3 regions of the Gracilibacillus sp. D59 genome follow, and region 2 is predicted to be linked to each of the others. Evidence: riboswitches for the same ligand, from Rfam matches in the RefSeq annotation. Region 2 holds a riboswitch; each other region holds the start of a gene.
What was found. Region 2 has a riboswitch for S-adenosylmethionine ahead of ACTWP4_RS21660 (SDR family NAD(P)-dependent oxidoreductase). Riboswitches for the same ligand answer to the same signal wherever they lie in the genome.
Positions count from the first base shown of each region.

Region 1: linked by a shared signal. The riboswitch ahead of ACTWP4_RS12365 (alpha-hydroxy-acid oxidizing protein) and the one ahead of ACTWP4_RS21660 (SDR family NAD(P)-dependent oxidoreductase) in region 2 are both predicted to bind S-adenosylmethionine.
Region 3: linked by a shared signal. The riboswitch ahead of sfnG (dimethylsulfone monooxygenase SfnG) and the one ahead of ACTWP4_RS21660 (SDR family NAD(P)-dependent oxidoreductase) in region 2 are both predicted to bind S-adenosylmethionine.

Region 1 covers NZ_JBQQCK010000006.1:172,100-178,064, reverse strand. Annotated here, with positions in the region: gene ACTWP4_RS12380 (ABC transporter permease) at 1-768, shown strand, start outside; gene ACTWP4_RS12375 (ABC transporter ATP-binding protein) at 785-1,510, shown strand; gene acsA (acetate--CoA ligase) at 1,538-3,226, shown strand; SAM riboswitch class I at 3,239-3,346, shown strand; gene ACTWP4_RS12365 (alpha-hydroxy-acid oxidizing protein) at 3,424-4,341, shown strand; gene ACTWP4_RS12360 (L-lactate dehydrogenase) at 4,466-5,428, shown strand.
Region 2 covers NZ_JBQQCK010000020.1:4,708-10,672, forward strand. Annotated here, with positions in the region: gene ACTWP4_RS21650 (HAAS signaling domain-containing protein) at 1-923, opposite strand, end outside; gene ACTWP4_RS21655 (PadR family transcriptional regulator) at 910-1,272, opposite strand; SAM riboswitch class I at 1,569-1,669, shown strand; gene ACTWP4_RS21660 (SDR family NAD(P)-dependent oxidoreductase) at 1,883-2,647, shown strand; gene ACTWP4_RS21665 (Na+/H+ antiporter NhaC family protein) at 2,669-3,970, shown strand; gene ACTWP4_RS21670 (MerR family transcriptional regulator) at 4,287-5,120, opposite strand; gene ACTWP4_RS21675 (MFS transporter) at 5,218-5,965, shown strand, end outside.
Region 3 covers NZ_JBQQCK010000004.1:124,299-130,263, forward strand. Annotated here, with positions in the region: gene metA (homoserine O-acetyltransferase MetA) at 1-661, opposite strand, end outside; gene ACTWP4_RS08960 (YpjP family protein) at 836-1,429, opposite strand; gene ACTWP4_RS08965 (NADPH-dependent FMN reductase) at 1,531-2,085, opposite strand; gene sfnG (dimethylsulfone monooxygenase SfnG) at 2,118-3,200, opposite strand; SAM riboswitch class I at 3,332-3,438, opposite strand; gene ACTWP4_RS08975 (MBL fold metallo-hydrolase) at 3,609-4,433, shown strand; gene ACTWP4_RS08980 (MDR family MFS transporter) at 4,848-5,965, opposite strand, start outside.

The DNA of each region.
Region 1 (5,965 bases), on a different contig from region 2:
AAAAACAACCTTATACAAACGATCTTAATTGGTAGTATTTTTCCTGTCATTTTAATCGTTATATGGGAAGTTCTGAGTCGTGCTGGTGTTGTCCCTTCTAATCAGCTTCCAGCACCGACAACCATTCTTGATAAAATTATTAGTATGGCACAAGATGGATCACTTTGGGGGCATGTGTGGATTACAACCTATCGTGTATTAGTTGGATTCGTAATCGGTACAGTAGCAGCCATTATTTTAGGAGCGTTTGTAGGATTTTATAAAAAAGCAGAGCAATTATTTGATCCAATGATTCAGGCGTTTCGTTCCATCCCATCTTTAGCATGGGTACCATTATTTATTTTATGGATGGGTATTGGTGAAACATCAAAAGTTGTGATGATTGCAGTTGGGGTATTTTTCCCTGTCTATTTGAATATTGTCAGTGGCATTTTAGGTGTAGACCGTAAATTAATTGAAGTAGGAAAAATGTACGGATTAAATACATTTCAATTGGTGAAGCGGATTATTCTTCCAGCTTCGTTACCTTCTTTTTTAGTAGGAATGCGTAGTGGTTTAGGACTAGGTTGGATGTTCGTGGTAGCAGCAGAATTGATGGGGGCAAGTCAAGGTTTGGGCTTTTTACTTGTCTTTGGACAGAATATGTCACGTCCTGAAACGATTTTAGCAAGTATAATTCTATTTGCGATCATCGGAAAATTAACCGATTGGATTTTAAAGCTGGTAGAAGATCGTTCCTTGCATTGGCAGGATCGTTTCGAGAAATAAGGAAGGAGTATTTAATATGAGTCTAGCACTAAGAGATGTGAGTCGTACATTTAATGGAACTACTGCCGTGAAGAATGTCAATTTAGAAGTAAAACCGGGAGAAATAATAGGTTTACTAGGAACAAGTGGATGTGGGAAAAGTACCTTATTGCGAGCAATATCGGGATTGGATCCGCAATACGACGGAGATATTGAAATTAATGGCACAGTATCAAAAGAAATTCACGATACAACTGGTTTTATTTTTCAAGAACCGAGATTGCTTCCATGGTTAAATGTGTTAGATAATGTGACGTTCGGATTGACAGGTAGCCGTAAAGAAAAGGAAAATAAAGCTATTGATTATTTAGAAAGTGTAGGGTTAAGGGGAAAAGAAGGGCTATACCCTCGTGAATTATCTGGCGGTATGGCTCAGCGTGTAGCAATTGCGCGAGCACTGGTAACATCACCAGAAATTCTCCTTTTGGATGAACCGTTCAGTGCACTAGATGCTTTTACTAAAATGCAATTACAAGACCTATTATTAGATGTCTGGAAAAAATATCAATCTACTATCGTATTAGTAACACACGATATTGATGAAGCAACCTATCTATGTGACCGTGTTGTTATTTTAAAAGGACAGCCGGGGGAAGTAGACAGAGAAATTACTATAACTCAGGATAGACCGAGAGATCGGGGAAGCGAAGAATTAGCACATCTAAAGTCAGAAATCTTGGAATCTTTAGACTTAAACAAATAGCAATCGGCCTTCAAGGGGGATAATCAAATGACACAACCAACCACAACAACACATATAGAAAAAATCGAAGGTGAATATAACCTTAACAACTATGATAAAATTCGTGAAAATTTTGATTGGTCAGATGCAAAGGCATTATTATCTGCTGCCAATACAGGAAAGATTAATGCAGCATACGAAACGATTGATCGTCATGTGGAGGAGGGATATGGTGATAAAATAGCCCTTCACTACATTAATGAGGATGAAAAGCGATCTTATACGTTTAAAGAAGTAAAAGATCAAACCGATCATTACGCTCGCATTTTAAAGGAACATGGTGTAAAAAAAGGAGATCGTGTATTTGTTTTTCTACCTAAAACGCCAGAATGCTATATTGCTATATTAGCTGTCATAAAAGTAGGTGCGATCGCTGGTCCTTTATTTGAAGCATTTATGGAGGAAGCAGTCAGAGATCGAATTAATGATTGTGATGGCACATTACTAATTACTGATCAACAATTAGTTAAACGTGTTCCAAAGGACGATATTCCATCATTAGAAACTATCCTTTTTGTAGAGGATATTGAGAAAGAACCATTACAACCGGTTGACGGTGATGAATTTGTGGAATGGGTGGACTGGGAAGATGGCTTAATAATTCACTATACAAGTGGTTCTACAGGTAAACCAAAAGGTGTATTGCATGCCCACCGTGCTGCTCAACATCATATCGTCACTGGTAAGTGGGTACTGGATATAAAAGATGATGATGTTTACTGGTGTACGTCACATCCAGGCTGGGTAACAGGAAGTGTATATGGCTTGTTTGCTCCACTACTGAACAGAGCAACAGTAGTGATACAAGGTGGACGATTCAGTGCCGAGAATTGGTATTCTTTAATTGAAGAACTAGGGGTAACGATTTGGTATAGTGCACCGACAGCTTTCCGTATGCTCCTGTCAAAAGGTGATCTATACAAACAATATGATCTATCATCTGTTCGCCATGTACTAAGTGTAGGAGAACCATTAAACCCTGAAGTCATCCAATGGGCATGGAACAGCTTAAATGTCCGCATACATGATACATGGTGGATGACAGAAACTGGTGGACATTTAATCGTGAATCTTCCTGCCGAGAAAATAAAACCAGGTTCGATGGGAAGAGCTTTTCCTGGCGTACAGGTTGGTATTTTAGATGAAGAAGGTAATGAATTACCTCGTGGTGAAGTTGGTCAACTAGCGGTTCGTACACCGTGGCCAGGACTAATGAAAGAAATATGGGGAAATAAGGATAAGTTCAAATCTTATTTCCAGTACGAGGGATGGTATATCTCTGGTGACTTAGCGTTACAGGATGATGAAGGATATGTCTTCTTCCAAGGCCGAAATGATGACATGATTAATTCTGCAGGTGAGCGTATTGGTCCGTTTGAAGTAGAAAGTAAGTTAATTGAACATCCGGCAGTAGAAGAAGCTGGTGTAATAGGTAAACCTGATGAATTACGTGGTGAATTAGTTAAAGCTTTTATTACATTAAGAGCTGGATATGAACAATCAGATGAATTATTAGAAGAGATTCGATTATATGTTAGAAAAAATCTATCAGCACATGCTGCTCCTAGAGAGATAGAAGTAATGGATGAATTACCGAAAACAAAAATTAGTGGAAAAATTTTAAGAAGACAATTAAAAGCATTAGAAATCGAAAGAAATAATAAAGTTAAAAATTAAAACATATAGATACTCTTATGAAGAGTGGTGGAGGGACTGGCCCGAAGAAACCCGGCAACCTTAAGCGAGTTATGCTTAAAAGGTGCTAAATCCTGCAAACGTTAGTTTGAAAAATAAGAGGGAGATAATAGTTGCAGTCTCTCTTGTTTATCAAGAGGGGCTTTTTTGTTTCCCTAAATTATTAGGAGGCTTATAAAATGGTAAAAGCAAAAGTGAAAAGAAGTGTCGTAGAAAATTTAGAGGAAGCAGCAGAAAAACAATTATCAAAAGCAGCAAAATTATATTTAGATCAAGTAACATCTCAAAAGGCAAATTCTACATCGTTTATTCTCAATAGCAAGTCATCGACTAAATTGAATATCTCTCCACTGTTATTAGGTGCGGTTGGTGCACAGACCTATTTTCATGAAGACGGTGAATTAGCAACCGCAAAAGCAGCTAGTAAACAAGGTGTACCCTTTATCGTTAGCAGTCATTCGTCCTACAGCATTGAAGAAGTAAGTGATGCTGTACCAGATAGTGAGCTTTGGTTTCAAGCTCATATTTTTCAAGATTTGGAACTTACGAAGCATTTTATCCAACGTGCCGAATTAGCAGGATATCAGGCTATTATTTTATCCATCTCAAATGATGAGATTCATCAAAAAGCAGATCAATTAGTAAAAGGAACTACAAACTTTGTAGTGGATCCGATTTTTGCTAAAAAAAATTATCATAGTAAAATTCCTTTGTCTGAACGAGTTGCTCAAGAATATCAAAAGCGTCACATTTCTTGGGATGATATTCAATATATCAAACAATTTACAACCTTACCGATCTTTATTTACGGAGACTTGTCACTGGATGATGTTCGTTCAAGTTTGGAGCAGCAAGTTGATGGTATTATCCTGTCTAATATTAACAAGTCCAATCTCGATTTATTGGAAAAGATCGATATTATAGCTAGTGAAAGGTTAATTGTTGTTGTTGAGACAGAAGTGGAAACTAAAGACGATTTAAATCATTATTTACAACGAGGTGCTGATGCTATTTCGATTCGAAAAAGTTATATTTACGGATTATCGACTTCAGGTGTTTTAGGTGCAGAAGATATCATTGCTCAATTGTTCACATGATTGTCAGATATATATATTTTCATAGTATCTTAAATGGGATATAGTATAACTATATCCCGTTTTTTATTTAGCGTAGCTGAATTTAAGGATTTAAGTTTTTCTAATGTTGGAAGGAGTGGTTGTTATGACAATTCATAAGACGAAATTAAGAAAAGTAGTCATTATTGGAACAGGATTTGTTGGTACTAGTTATGCTTATGCGTTGTTAAATCAAGGTGTTGTTAATGAACTTGTTCTGATTGACTTGGATGAGGCAAAAGCAGATGGAGAAGCTCGCGATTTAAATCATGGTATGGCGTTTGGCAATCCAATGCGTATTAAAGCGGGTGGATATGAAGAGTGTCATAATGCAGATCTAGTTGTCATAACAGCAGGTGCGAACCAAAAACCAGGAGAAACGAGGTTAGACCTTGTTACCAAGAATGCTAAAATTTTTAAAGGAATTGTCGATAAAGTCATGGATGTTGACTTTCAGGGGATTTTCGTCGTGGCCACTAATCCGGTTGACATTTTAACACATCTGACAAGGGAAATTTCAGGTTTACCGAAGGAACGCGTAATTGGTTCTGGAACAATTTTAGATACAGCGCGATTCCGATATTTATTAGGAAAACATTTGGAAGTCGATGCACGTAATGTACACGCTTATATCATAGGTGAACACGGTGACTCAGAATTGCCAGTATGGAGTCATGTGCAAATTGGTGGAGTACCATTAGGCCAATATACAGGTATCGATAATTTTTATCAAAATAAAGACATGATCGAGATATTTGAGAATGTACGAGATGCGGCATATCATATTATTGAACGAAAAGGAGCAACCTATTACGGTATTGGTCTAGGATTAGTCCGGTTAACAAAAGCAATCTTAAACAATGAAAATGCCATTTTAACGGTTTCTGCTAAATTAGAGGGGCAATACGGATTAAATAATCTCTACATCGGTGTGCCGGCACTGCTAAACGAAAACGGCATCCGTGAAGTAATAGAATTAGACCTATCCGAAAAAGAAACCCAACAACTACACCAATCCGCCGAGGTCATCCAAGAAATGATCGACACAGGAATGAAAGCAATAAAGTAATCACACATAGTTTCCTGATAAAATCAGAAAGTTTAAAATTGTGCGGAAATAACATAAATTACGACGGAACTATCGTGGATTTGCTTTCTACCATCTTCTCAGTAATAAGTGTTAGGAAATGCTCCGGCAACATACTTCGCTTTCCGCGGGTGACCCCGTGAGCCTCCTCGCTCACCAAGACCGTTCGCTATGGGGTCTCACTTTGGTCACTGTTCCCGCAGGAGTCTACGTATGTTGCCTACGCTAGTAGTGATTTTCTGATTATTGAAAGATGAATACATATGAATATACTACCATGGATATCTTCTCGCTTGATCAGATAGCCATTCTAAGTTGCGGAAAAATGCGACACTCCTGGAGGAATAGCGCGAGCTGAAGATCCACTTGATAAAGTGGTATTCTTTACCAAGTTAGCTGAAGCCGTGCCCCCGGAAAGGGGGTGTTTTTTCGCAGCGAAGAATTAACACTCAACTTCAGAAGAAAGGAAGGAAGCTACACCAAAGAGAGTTTTCATTAGTATACTGTTTGTATCTATGT
Region 2 (5,965 bases):
GTAGATTGTTCCCAGATCACGCTTACTGTTCTATATCCGTCACTGTTTTCAGTAATTAATCCAGCTTGTGTAAGCTCAAGCATGAAATCTGGATTCCAAAATGCATTTCCATTAATCATCATAAATACTGCTATAATCGAAACTAAATTGACAAGTGCTGTATTAATGACTAATTTGTATGTCCATTTTCCATAAACGAGCTTTAGAGATTCTTTTATTATACCAATACCCATAATTAGAATAATGAAAAGCAAGGAAGAACTATATGTTTCACTATTTAAAAATGGAACCACACCAGAGAATCCATCATGGAAAATCCAAATTCCCAAATATTCATTAGAAAAAACAAACATGATGATTAATAAGGTATAAAATGCAATACCTACTAGCGGCTCACAATACTTGATTTGTCTTTTTTTATCTGGAATAGGAGCTAAATCCGATGGCTTCCATTCCATTCCTATTTCTAAATCTTTTGATTTAATCTCCCCAAAATGGTCTGGAATCGCAAATCCAAATGTTGTCCAACCAACAGCTGCGGGAAGAGCGGTAACAAGTGCAACAATAAACTCAACGAAATGATCAAGAATAGAAACGGGATTAATAACACTTTTAATAACAAAGGTAAGAAGTATAACAGAGAAAGTAGAAATTAAAGCTATTTTTAGTACCAACATGTAGGAATCAAAAAATTCAGGGCCAATTAGATATTTTTTGGTGCCTCTATATTTCTGAGCTAAAAGTCTAGGGTTTCCCAACTCCATCAATACTTCTTCCACATCATCATCCGTAATATTCTTGCTTTGGACTCGTTCATCCAACATATCCTCAATTAAACTGTGGAGTTCTTCTGCAATATCCTCCCGTTGTGATTGTGGGAGCTTCTGTGTTACAGCATAAATATAACGATCAATCATCTCCATCTTTTTTTCCTCCTTTAATGTCAATAACATTACTCATGCTCTGTACGATATGTTGCCATTCAACGATCAGCAGTTCGTATACTTCTTTTCCGGTTTCACTTAATAAGTAATATTTACGTGGTCTTGCTTCATTTGTGTCCCACTTACTTTCAAGTAGCCCTTGTTTTTCTAATCTTCTTAATAGTGGATAAAGTGTGCCAGGTTCTACATGAATTCCTTTTTCTTCGAGTCTGGTAACAAGTGAATATCCATATTGAGGTTCTGATAATTGACTCAGCACACCAATCGTAATCGTACCACGGCGCAATTCTTGCATTAATTTATCCATATATCCTTTAGCGTCATTCATGTTTATCAACTCCTACATTCAGTATAGTGTATGACGCACACTATTGTAAAGTGCATATTGTTGTTTACCTCAAAATATTTGATTATATTTATAACATAGTTAGTGTTTTGACAGTATGAAGCTAACAGGCGCAAGAATTCTTTTCTTCATGTGCACTCATAATATCAAGGGTATAATTAAGAATTTTCATTAAGTGAACATATAAGAATCTTCTTCAAATATAACAATTCCAATTAAAATACTTGACTTTATCGTCTTCTAATTGTAAATTAATAGTATTTCACAATTGAATAATATTCTTATCCAGAGAGGTGGAGGGACTGGCCCTACGAAACCTCGGCAACAGCTCTAATAAGCAATGTGCCAATTCCAGTAGCGATTAGCTAATAGATAAGAAGAGCGAATAAAGAATTTTACTGACCTCTTCTTTTTTGGAAGTGGTCTTTTTTATTTTTATCACGGTGCTAACCGTATGTAAGACCTCCACTTCAAGTAACACAAGGATAAGTTTAGGGATAACAAACGTTAACACCCTGGTAAGTTTCGCTAATGATCTGTGGGGGGCAAAACCACACTGATCATAGTCTCACTTTATATAGGAGGTTAGCCCATGTTTACTATGGATCTAACAGGCAAAGTTGCAATCGTAACAGGTGGTGCAAATGGTATTGGTAAATCTATTGCCGATGCTTTACGATACTCTAAAGCAAAAGTTGCAGTTGTTGATATTCATAAGAGTCACCATAGAAATGAAGACGATTTGCTATTTATTCAGGCAGATGTTACTGATAAAAACGATGTAGAAAAGATGGTTGATCAGGTAATATCATATTTTGGCAAAGTTGATATATTAGTAAATAATGCTGGAATTTCTACGATGGATTATTTTGTCGACATCAAAGAAGAAGATTGGGACAAGACTATGGAGGTAAATGCCAAAGGTGTCCAATTATCTAGTCAGACCGTGGCGAAAAAGATGAGGAATCAAGGTGATGGCGGCAAAATTATCAATATAGCTTCACAAGCTGGTAAAAATGGTTATCGGTTAATGGGGAGTTATGTTGCTTCAAAACATGCAGTGATTGGATTGACCAAAGTGATGGCATTGGAGCTTGCACAAGACCAGATTAATGTCAATGCTGTATGTCCAGGAATTGTGGAAACAAGTATGAAACAGAGAGAACGAGTTATCGGTGGAAAATTAAGAGGGCTGGATAAAGAAGCGATTAAGGAAGAGGATTTCTCACAGGTACCACTTGGCAGAACTGGAACACCAGAAGATGTCGCATATGTCGTTATATTTCTAGCTTCAACATATTCTGACTATATGACAGGTCAAGCCATTAATGTTACTGGCGGCATGACCATGCACTAATTTTATTTAGGGGGATTAAGAGTGACACAACAGTCAAAGGGTAATGCATTCGCGCTATTACCATTACTTATATTTGTTTTATTATTTATCGGTACTGGAATTATTACACAAGATTTTTCCAATATGCCTATTAATGTAGCAGTTGTCATCGCTTCGGCGGTAGCTATTGCCATGAATCATAAAGAAAAATTATCAAAAAGAATAGAAGTGTTTACGAAAGGTGTCGGGCATGAAAATATTATTTTAATGGTTATTATTTTTGTGCTGGCAGGAGCTTTCTCAGAAGTTGCAAAGGGAATGGGTGCTGTTGATGCAACAGTAAACTTGGGTCTTTCACTTCTTCCTGCAAATCTATTAATGGTAGGGCTATTTATAATTGGGTGTTTTATCTCCATTACGATGGGGACTTCGATGGGTACTGTAGTAGCACTTGCACCCATTGGTATTGGAATTGCAGAACAAACTGATATACCAATGGCGTTAGCGATGGCTACAGTTATTGGTGGGGCTATGTTTGGTGATAATTTATCCATGATTTCTGATACAACGATTGCCTCTGCACGAACACAAAATACGTCGATGAGTGATAAGTTTAAGACGAACTTTTTCATTGTACTTCCTGGTGCGATCATTACTGCCATCATTTTATGGATTATTACATCAGGCAGCCATGTCAATGCATTGGAGGACTATTCATATAATATTGTAAAAGTATTACCATACATTATCGTATTAATAGTTGCGATCCTAGGAGTGAATGTGCTAATAGTATTAACCGGCGGAATCATTTTAGCTGGTGTGATTGGTTTGATCGACGGATCTTATACGGGAACAAGTTTAATTCAGGCCGCTTCTCAAGGGATTATCAACATGGAAGATATCGCGATTGTTGCCTTATTTATTGGTGGAATAATTGGCATTGTTCAGCACAATGGCGGGATCGATTATCTCTTGAATTTTGTTACAAGTCGGATTAAATCGAAAAAAGGTGCTGAATTTGGTATTGCTGGACTTGTCAGCGTCGCAGATATCAGTACTGCCAATAACACGATTTCGATCATTATGACTGGTCCGTTAGCTAAAAACATTGCCAGCAAATATCAAATCGATCCGAGGAAATCGGCCAGTATCCTTGATGTTTTTGCTGCGTCATGGCAAGGTATCGTACCATATGGTGGCCAGATGCTTGCCGTTGCCGGTCTTGCTTCCATATCTCCATTAAGCATCATGCCATATTCCTTCTATCCGGTATTACTAGGTATTTGTGGCATTGTAGCGATTTTGATTGGATTTCCTCGAATAAAAAGTAAAACAATTTCATAAGGAAAAGTAAGGCTATACTAATATTGTGTAAGAAAAAGCTAACAAAATCCTATATTCGATTTTGTTAGCTTTCTTTTATAAGTAAAGAAAGCATAAAATTTGCGCGGATGTCTAGCTCCGAGCGCCCAAAAACTAGGCGACTTCACGAATCGCCTACGATAAAGAAGACTTGCCGATTGGTGAAGCCAGAGGCTTAGTCGCCCTTATACCCTTGGGTGAAAGTCATCATCGGTTCGCTTTTCTCAGTGATTCCTTTATCTCAGTTGATTAGCTCCAGTCGCTACGTTTCTAGGCGGGCGCTCTGCGCTTTTCTTATTTACTTTTCTTTCCGATTGACATGAATCATAATTTTCGTGACGTATTGTTCCTCACTGTCTTTTACCACTGTGTCATAAATATATTCTTCTAATGCATAATTACCCATATCTAAATTTAACCGATCCAATTCTGACAATAGTCGTTCATATGTATGATGTATTTTTTTATCTTCTCCTACATGATAGCCAATTAAAAAGTCACCTTGCACTGTTTTAAAATAGGGATTATCCTTCGTTGGATGTGGTTGCTTAATATATAAATAACTGTAATTCGTGAATTCACCTTTCAACATTTGTTCGCGTTTTGTTAAGCCACCTATAGGATGTCCTGTATCAAGATGGTATTTGTACAATTCATCTAGAAAGTCTGAGAACACCCCAAAGAATTCTTCATCCGTAATATTTTCGATATTTTTACTTAAATAAAATGTTTGTTCTGGTAATCGTTCTACTTTAACTTGATCAAAGTTAAGATTTGATGCAGTATTCATTAATTCAATCTGTGCATCAATCATCTTCTCCTTCATTTCAATCTCCATTCGTTGTTTCGCTACTTTTTCCTTCTGTTGGTACATGATGGATAGAAATTTTTCAGGTGATTTATGTTCAACATATCGTCGAATATCTGGTAAGGACATGCCAAGATCCTTTAGCAAACTAATGACCGTGAATAACTCTAATTGGCGAATGGAATAATACCGGTAGCCTTTTTCATTTTTGTATACAGGTGATAAAAGTCCGATTTGATCGTAATAAAAAAGTGTCTGTTTGTTTACTTTACATAGCTTCGCAAATTCACCAGTTGTGAAATATTTAATATTTTTTTCCTTCATTTTTTATCTCTCCACTCTTGACTATATAGTTACTATATACCATAAGATGATCTAGTACAACGAATTACGTGTTGGAATTAAGGATGAAGGAGAAATAATGATGAAACAATCAATCTTTCGTAATCGAACATATATGTTATTGTTAGTTGCTGGTATTTTTGCGATTGTGGGCTTTAGTATGTTTTTGACAACCACGTCTTGGTATATCATAAATGTACTTGATTCAGCAGGTGTCTTAGGAATTGCTTTAATTACGGCAACTGTCCCACGATTAATTTTAATCACATTTGGTGGAGTGTTGGCAGATAAATATAAAAAAACTACCATTATGTTTGGTACTAACTTGCTTCAGGCATTGGTTTTGTTTTGTATTTACTGGCTTGTTGCAAGTGACTCTATGACCCTAGCATTATTATTTGTTACGGTAGGCGTATTTGGTATGCTAGATGCATTTTTCGGGCCGGCGAGCTCATCATTAATACCAAAAGTAGTAGAAAAATCGCAATTACAGCAAGCAAATGCTTATTTTCAAGGTATTGATCAAATATCTTTTATTATTGGGCCGATTCTTGCGGGAGTTATCATGGAAACAAGTGATATAGCGACAAGTTACTTTGTTGCAACAGTTTTGGTTCTGCTATCTGCTCTTGTCGTGTTCCCGCCTTTTATTAAGGAAGATCCAGTTGAGCATGAAGGAAATCAAAGCACTTTAGAAGATTTTCGTGAAGGTATAGCTTATATGAAATCTTCTACATTTTTGCTGACAGGGATCATTGTGCTGATTACTTTAAATTTCTTTATATTTGGTGGACTACAAATTGCGATGCCGCTGTTAGTTGATCTTC
Region 3 (5,965 bases), on a different contig from region 2:
TATACACCCTTGCTCGCTCCGATTCACTTAATATTTTCAGATTCGGGACTTTTTCAATATCTTCTTTTCGGATATCAGCATGACGGGAATGTGGCACTAAAAACTCTTCATCAAAACCACTGACTAACTTTTCCCGCGGATCATTAATTGTATGTGTATAAATACCTGATAATTTTTCAGGCATTATATACTTATCCACTCCATAGTGATAGTACAGTCCAGCCATTGCTCCCCAACAAATGTGCAAGGTAGAGGTTACGTTCGTCTTACTCCACTCCATAATTTGAGACAGCTCTTCCCAATAATTCACTTCTTCATAAGGTAATTTTTCTATTGGTGCTCCAGTGATAATTAATCCATCATATTTATTGGCCTTTACATCATCAATAGATTTATAAAACTGCTTCAAATGTTCTGTTGAGGTATTCCTAGATGTATGCGTGCTTGTATGCAATAATCCGACCTCTATTTGCAATGGGCTGTTCCCCAATAAACGTAATAAGTGTGTTTCAGTTTGTTGCTTCAATGGCATTAAATTTAATATTAATATTTTAAGAGGCCGAATGTCTTGTTTAAATGCCCGACTTTCATCCATAACAAAAATATTTTCTTCTTGTAACTTATTCTTAGCTGGTAATAAATCCGGCACTTTGATAGGCATTTTCTGTGACTCCTTTTTAATTATAATTCACTTAAATACAAAAAATTCACGATAAGACTTATTTTACCTATATTTCGACTTAAAATAAAGGGAAATGTTTTAAAATTCTGACATATTATATTTCTGCTATTATGGTAAAAAAGGATGCCTTTTAAACTTAAGGCATCCTAACTATTACGACATCCATTTTGGTGGTGTATCTTTCCCCCAATAAACTTCTCCTATTGAAATATGTTCTTCAAATTGATCGTCTTGTAAATGATAGTGGAATTGAAAATAATAACCGTCTTGCGGTCTTTTTAACCGATTTACATGAAACTTAGCAACATCTTCTTTTTCTTTTGCATTGTATAAATTAAAAATACGCTCACCGTATCCGGCAGAAGGCTTTTCGGCAACCATTAAGTATTGGCTTTCCTCTTCACCAATTTTTTCATACAATCCATCTAATACCATTTCAAGATTCGGTAAGACTACTTGATTTACATCATTATTCACTTTTGCCGAAATTTTTGTGCCTAATTTTGCTTGCACTTGCTCTTTAGCAAGATTGTTTAATTCTTGCAGATAAAGTTGACTAGAGTCTTCAAGAACGAGGTTTTTTTCTGTTATTGAATCTTCTATTTCAGCTTTTGGCCGGTCTTCACTTGGCTCTATGTCCTTTTTACCTACACCTACATCAGCGTCAATATAGATCGGCGGAACATATAAACCAAGTGTTAAGATTGTCACTAATAAAACGGTTAATTTTTTCATCCACATTTTCATCTCGATCGAACTCCCTCACATCGACTTACTAAAATTTTATCACGTTTTACTAATTTGTCCATACATGTAAAGGGCTTTTTCATTTTTTACATAAATTTTACTTATGTCTGTGCTAAACTTTGTCGTGGAATTTCTGGCTCTTCGGCACCAATCACTTCACTGTTAAGAGATTTACTTAATGTTACGACCGAATCACCTAGTTCATGTAACCGCTGTTTAATACCTTCATCGGCAAGCTGTTTATTCTTAAAATGATCGTTGTGTGCATATACATTACCAGGCAATGTATATGCTTTAAAATAACCGGCTAACGGTTTTAATTGATGTTCAATTGCCAAAAAATGATGATACGTCCCACCAGTTGCGATAAATGCCAGCACCTTCCCTCGCAACGCTGTGTTGGGAATAAGGTCAAATACATTTTTTAATGCACCTGGGATAGATCCTCGATAAATGGGAGTACCTACTATTAGCGCATCTGCTTCAACTATGTCATTAATTATTTTTTTCGAATCACCCTCGTATTCAGAGGGATCGCGACCATCACAAAAATCTAGCTGGTATTCCTTCAAATTTATCAAATTCACTTCTACATGATCATGATGACAACGAATATGGTCAACAGCTTCTTTCACTGTCAGTAACGTTTTAGACAACGGTGTCAAGCTCCCTGCAATGGCAGCTATTTTCATGAAAAGACACCAGCTTCCTTCAATTCTTTTTCTTTTTGTTTCACTAAAGGAATCACTTCTTCACCAAAACGTCTTAGATCTTCTTCATAGTGGAAGTGTCCTGTCAACACCAAGTCGACACCGATTTTCTTTAGTTCAATAATCCGATCCGACACTTGTTCTGGTGTACCGATCAGACCCGTTTTAAAACCATCATTATATTGGACAAGATCTTCTTTTGTTGAATTGGCCCACATACCTTCTTTTTGTTTCGTCGATTGTCCTGCTTCTTTTACTGCTTGTCGGAAGCCTTCCACTGCATCGTCATCTTTATGTGAAATGATATCACGTAATAATTGGACAGCTTCTTCTTCTGTATCTCGTACAATGGCAAAACCGTTCACAGCGAATTTTACTTCTCTTCCTTCTTTTTCCGCTAACTCTTTTACTATGTTAATTTGCTTTTCAAAACCTTCTAATGTATTCCCATTCATGAAATAGAAATCAGATACGCGGGATGCCATTTCTTTAGCTGCTTGTGAATTCCCGCCTTGGAAGATTGGAACATTAGCTTCTGGCTTTGGCTTCATCGGTGCATCATGAATGGAGTAATAATCCCCACTAAAGTTTGCCGGTTCTTCAGTAAACATAGCACGTAATACACGTATAAATTCTTCCGAACGCTCATAACGCTTATCATGATCGATCCACTCTTCACCATAGGCAGTAAATTCATCCTTCAGCCATCCACTTACAACATTTACAGCAGCACGTCCTTTTGTTACATGATCCAGTGTGGACAACATCTTAGCGTAAACTGCAGGGTGCCAAAGTCCAGGTAACACGGCAGCAATTAATTTTAAATTCTTCGTTACAGCTCCTAAAGCGGTCGCTAATGTTATTGCTTCTAGTTGTTTGTCCGCTCCATAACTAGCAAAAAAACGCGTTTGTAACAACGCATAATCAAATCCAACTTCTTCAGCAATTTGTGCATAACGTTTGTTCGCTTCAAAGCTCCAATCTGTTTTTTGTGGTAACTTTGATACTACTAAACCTCCACTAACGTTTGGTACCCAATAGGCAAATAATAAATCACTCATCTTTGCATGCTCCTCACTTTTTTTATTTTTTAAATACTTAACTACATTAAAAAAATCCTTCTCTTAAAGATAGAGAAGGATTCTACTATTGATTGCATCACGTGAATCTTAAAAACAATCGGCGTCGAATCTTCTCATCTTTGAATCAAAATTTGATCCTCTGAAATTGGCACCGGGCACATCTGTGCTGGTTGCCGAGGCTTCTTAGGGTCAGTCCCTCCACCTCTCTGGATAAGAAAATCTTGCGGTTTATTAAATTGTAAGTGAATTACTTGAATTTGTTACAACATCATATCATACAACTTCAAAAACGACAAGTAATTTTTTAAATTTTTCGACAATAGTATAATTCAGCACTTTTCACACCAAAATAAAGATAGCTTATGCTCAAATAAGGTGGGACAAACAATGGATCAAGAACATATCGATAAGTGGAAAGAACTTGAACATGATTTCGATCATGCAATACCAGAAGAGGTACTTCCAGATATAGCTTATTACCGAACTTTTATTGTTAATGTCGTCATGATCGGTGCACCTAATGAAGATTGGGTTTTAATAGATACTGGCACTCGAAAATATCATGATAGGATTCTTCATGCTTGTGAACATCGTTATGGCACCAAACCACCACAAGCAATTTTATTAACACACGGGCACTTTGACCATATTGGTGCTGCGAAGAAATTGGCTGAATACTGGCAGGTACCGATTTATATCCATGAAAATGAGATTGACTATGTCACAGGAAAACAAGAATATCCTCCAGGTGATCCAACCGTTGGCGGGGGAATGATCTCTTTATTATCGACGATCTTTCCGACTAAACCAGAACACTTAGAAGGACTTGTTTCTTCCTTGCCTACCGATGGCTCTATTCCTTTTCTAAAAGATTGGAAATACATTGAAACATTTGGACATACACCCGGACATATCAGTTTGTTTCGTGAGAAGGATAAATTATTAATTGCAGGTGATGCAATTTCAACAGATAAACCAGAGTCATCATGGGCTGTGTTTTTCCCTATTCAGCATGTTTACGGTCCACCTGCCTATTTTACACAAGATTGGCATGGGGCAGAGGAATCTGTTAAAAAATTGGCTGATTTAGATCCTGATATCATCATCGCTGGGCACGGTCTGCCAATGGAAGGCGAGACAATGAAAAAAGAACTGAGAAAACTAGCGGATAACTTTATCGAACAAGCTATTCCTAAACATAAGCGCCACTGATAGGTAATTATCTCATAAAGTCACTCGGTTTATATCGGGTGGCTTTATTGGATTTGTTGTTTAACTTAGTTTATTCAACAAATCTTCGTTCTCCTTGTTGGTTTTGTCGATTATCCTCGTTTATTCAACAAACCTTTGCTTACCCTTCTTAGATTTGTCGTTTATCTCGATTTATTCAACAAATCTTCGCTCTCCCTTTTTGGATTTTTCGTTTATCCTCGTTTATTCAACAAATCCTTGCTCTCTCTTTTTGGATTTGTCGTTTATCCTCGTTTATTCAACAAATCTTTGCTTACCCTTCTTAGATTTGTCGTTTATCTCGATTTATTCAACAAATCTTCGCTCTTCCTTTTTGGATTTGTCGTTTATTGACTCTGCACTAAGTTCTTAAAAAAAAGAGATTAGCCACTAAAACTAATCTCCTTCTTCCTCGTCGTATGGTTTCCTGTTTTTAATAAAAAAGGATAAAAATAACCCTATTAAGGTGATAATCGAAAGTACTAAAAAAGCTGTATTTGCGCCTGTTATCCCTGGATACGGTTTACCACTTTGTTCGGCAATTGACTCTGCCTGTGTTAGTACCGTTACGATGATTGCAGTTCCGACAGAGGCGGATACGTTACGCAATGTGTTATCCATTGCTGCACCGTGCGCAATAAGTTTTTTCGGCAATTGATTTAAACCAGCAGTCGCTGCCGGCATCATTACCATCGAAATACCTAACATTCTGATCGCAAATACGATCGTCAAATAAGTAATGGATGTTTTATCATCTAAAATCGAAAACAAGAAGGAGCCAATTGTCATCAACGAGAAGCCTACAATTGCGAGCCATCTTGCACCAATTTTATCAAATATACGTCCTGTTATCGGAGACATAAAACCGGTGATTATCGCCCCTGGTAAAATAACTAGCCCCGATTGGACAGCCGAGAACTCCCTTGATTCCTGCATATACAATGGAACGAGAGTTTCTACCGCGATCAAGCCCATAAAAGCAATCATACCAAGTGTTACCGTTAATGGGAAAATCGAATAAGTAAAGACACGAAATTCTAACATTGGGTGTTCCAATTTCAACTGTCTTAAAATAAACCAAACAAGTGAAATAACTCCTACAATTAGTACAACAATAGTTATCGGAGAACCCCAGCCATTATTCCCTGCACTTGTAAAACCATATAGTAAGCCACCAAAACCAAAAGATGATAAGATAATCGATGGAATGTCCAGCTTCGGTTTAGATATCTCGGTTACATTTTTCATAACAAAATAAGCGATGACGATATCAATAAGGGCAATAGGCAAAATAATATAGAATAAAACACGCCATGAAAACTGGTCAGTAATCCACCCAGATAATGATGGACCAATTGCCGGAGCAAAAGAAATAACCAAACCTACTAATCCCATAATGGATCCTCGTTTATTAACAGGGAATATCATGAGAAATACGGTTTGCATCAATGGTAGCATAACTCCAGCACCAGCTGACTGAATGACACGTCCAGCTAATAACATGGCAAAATTAG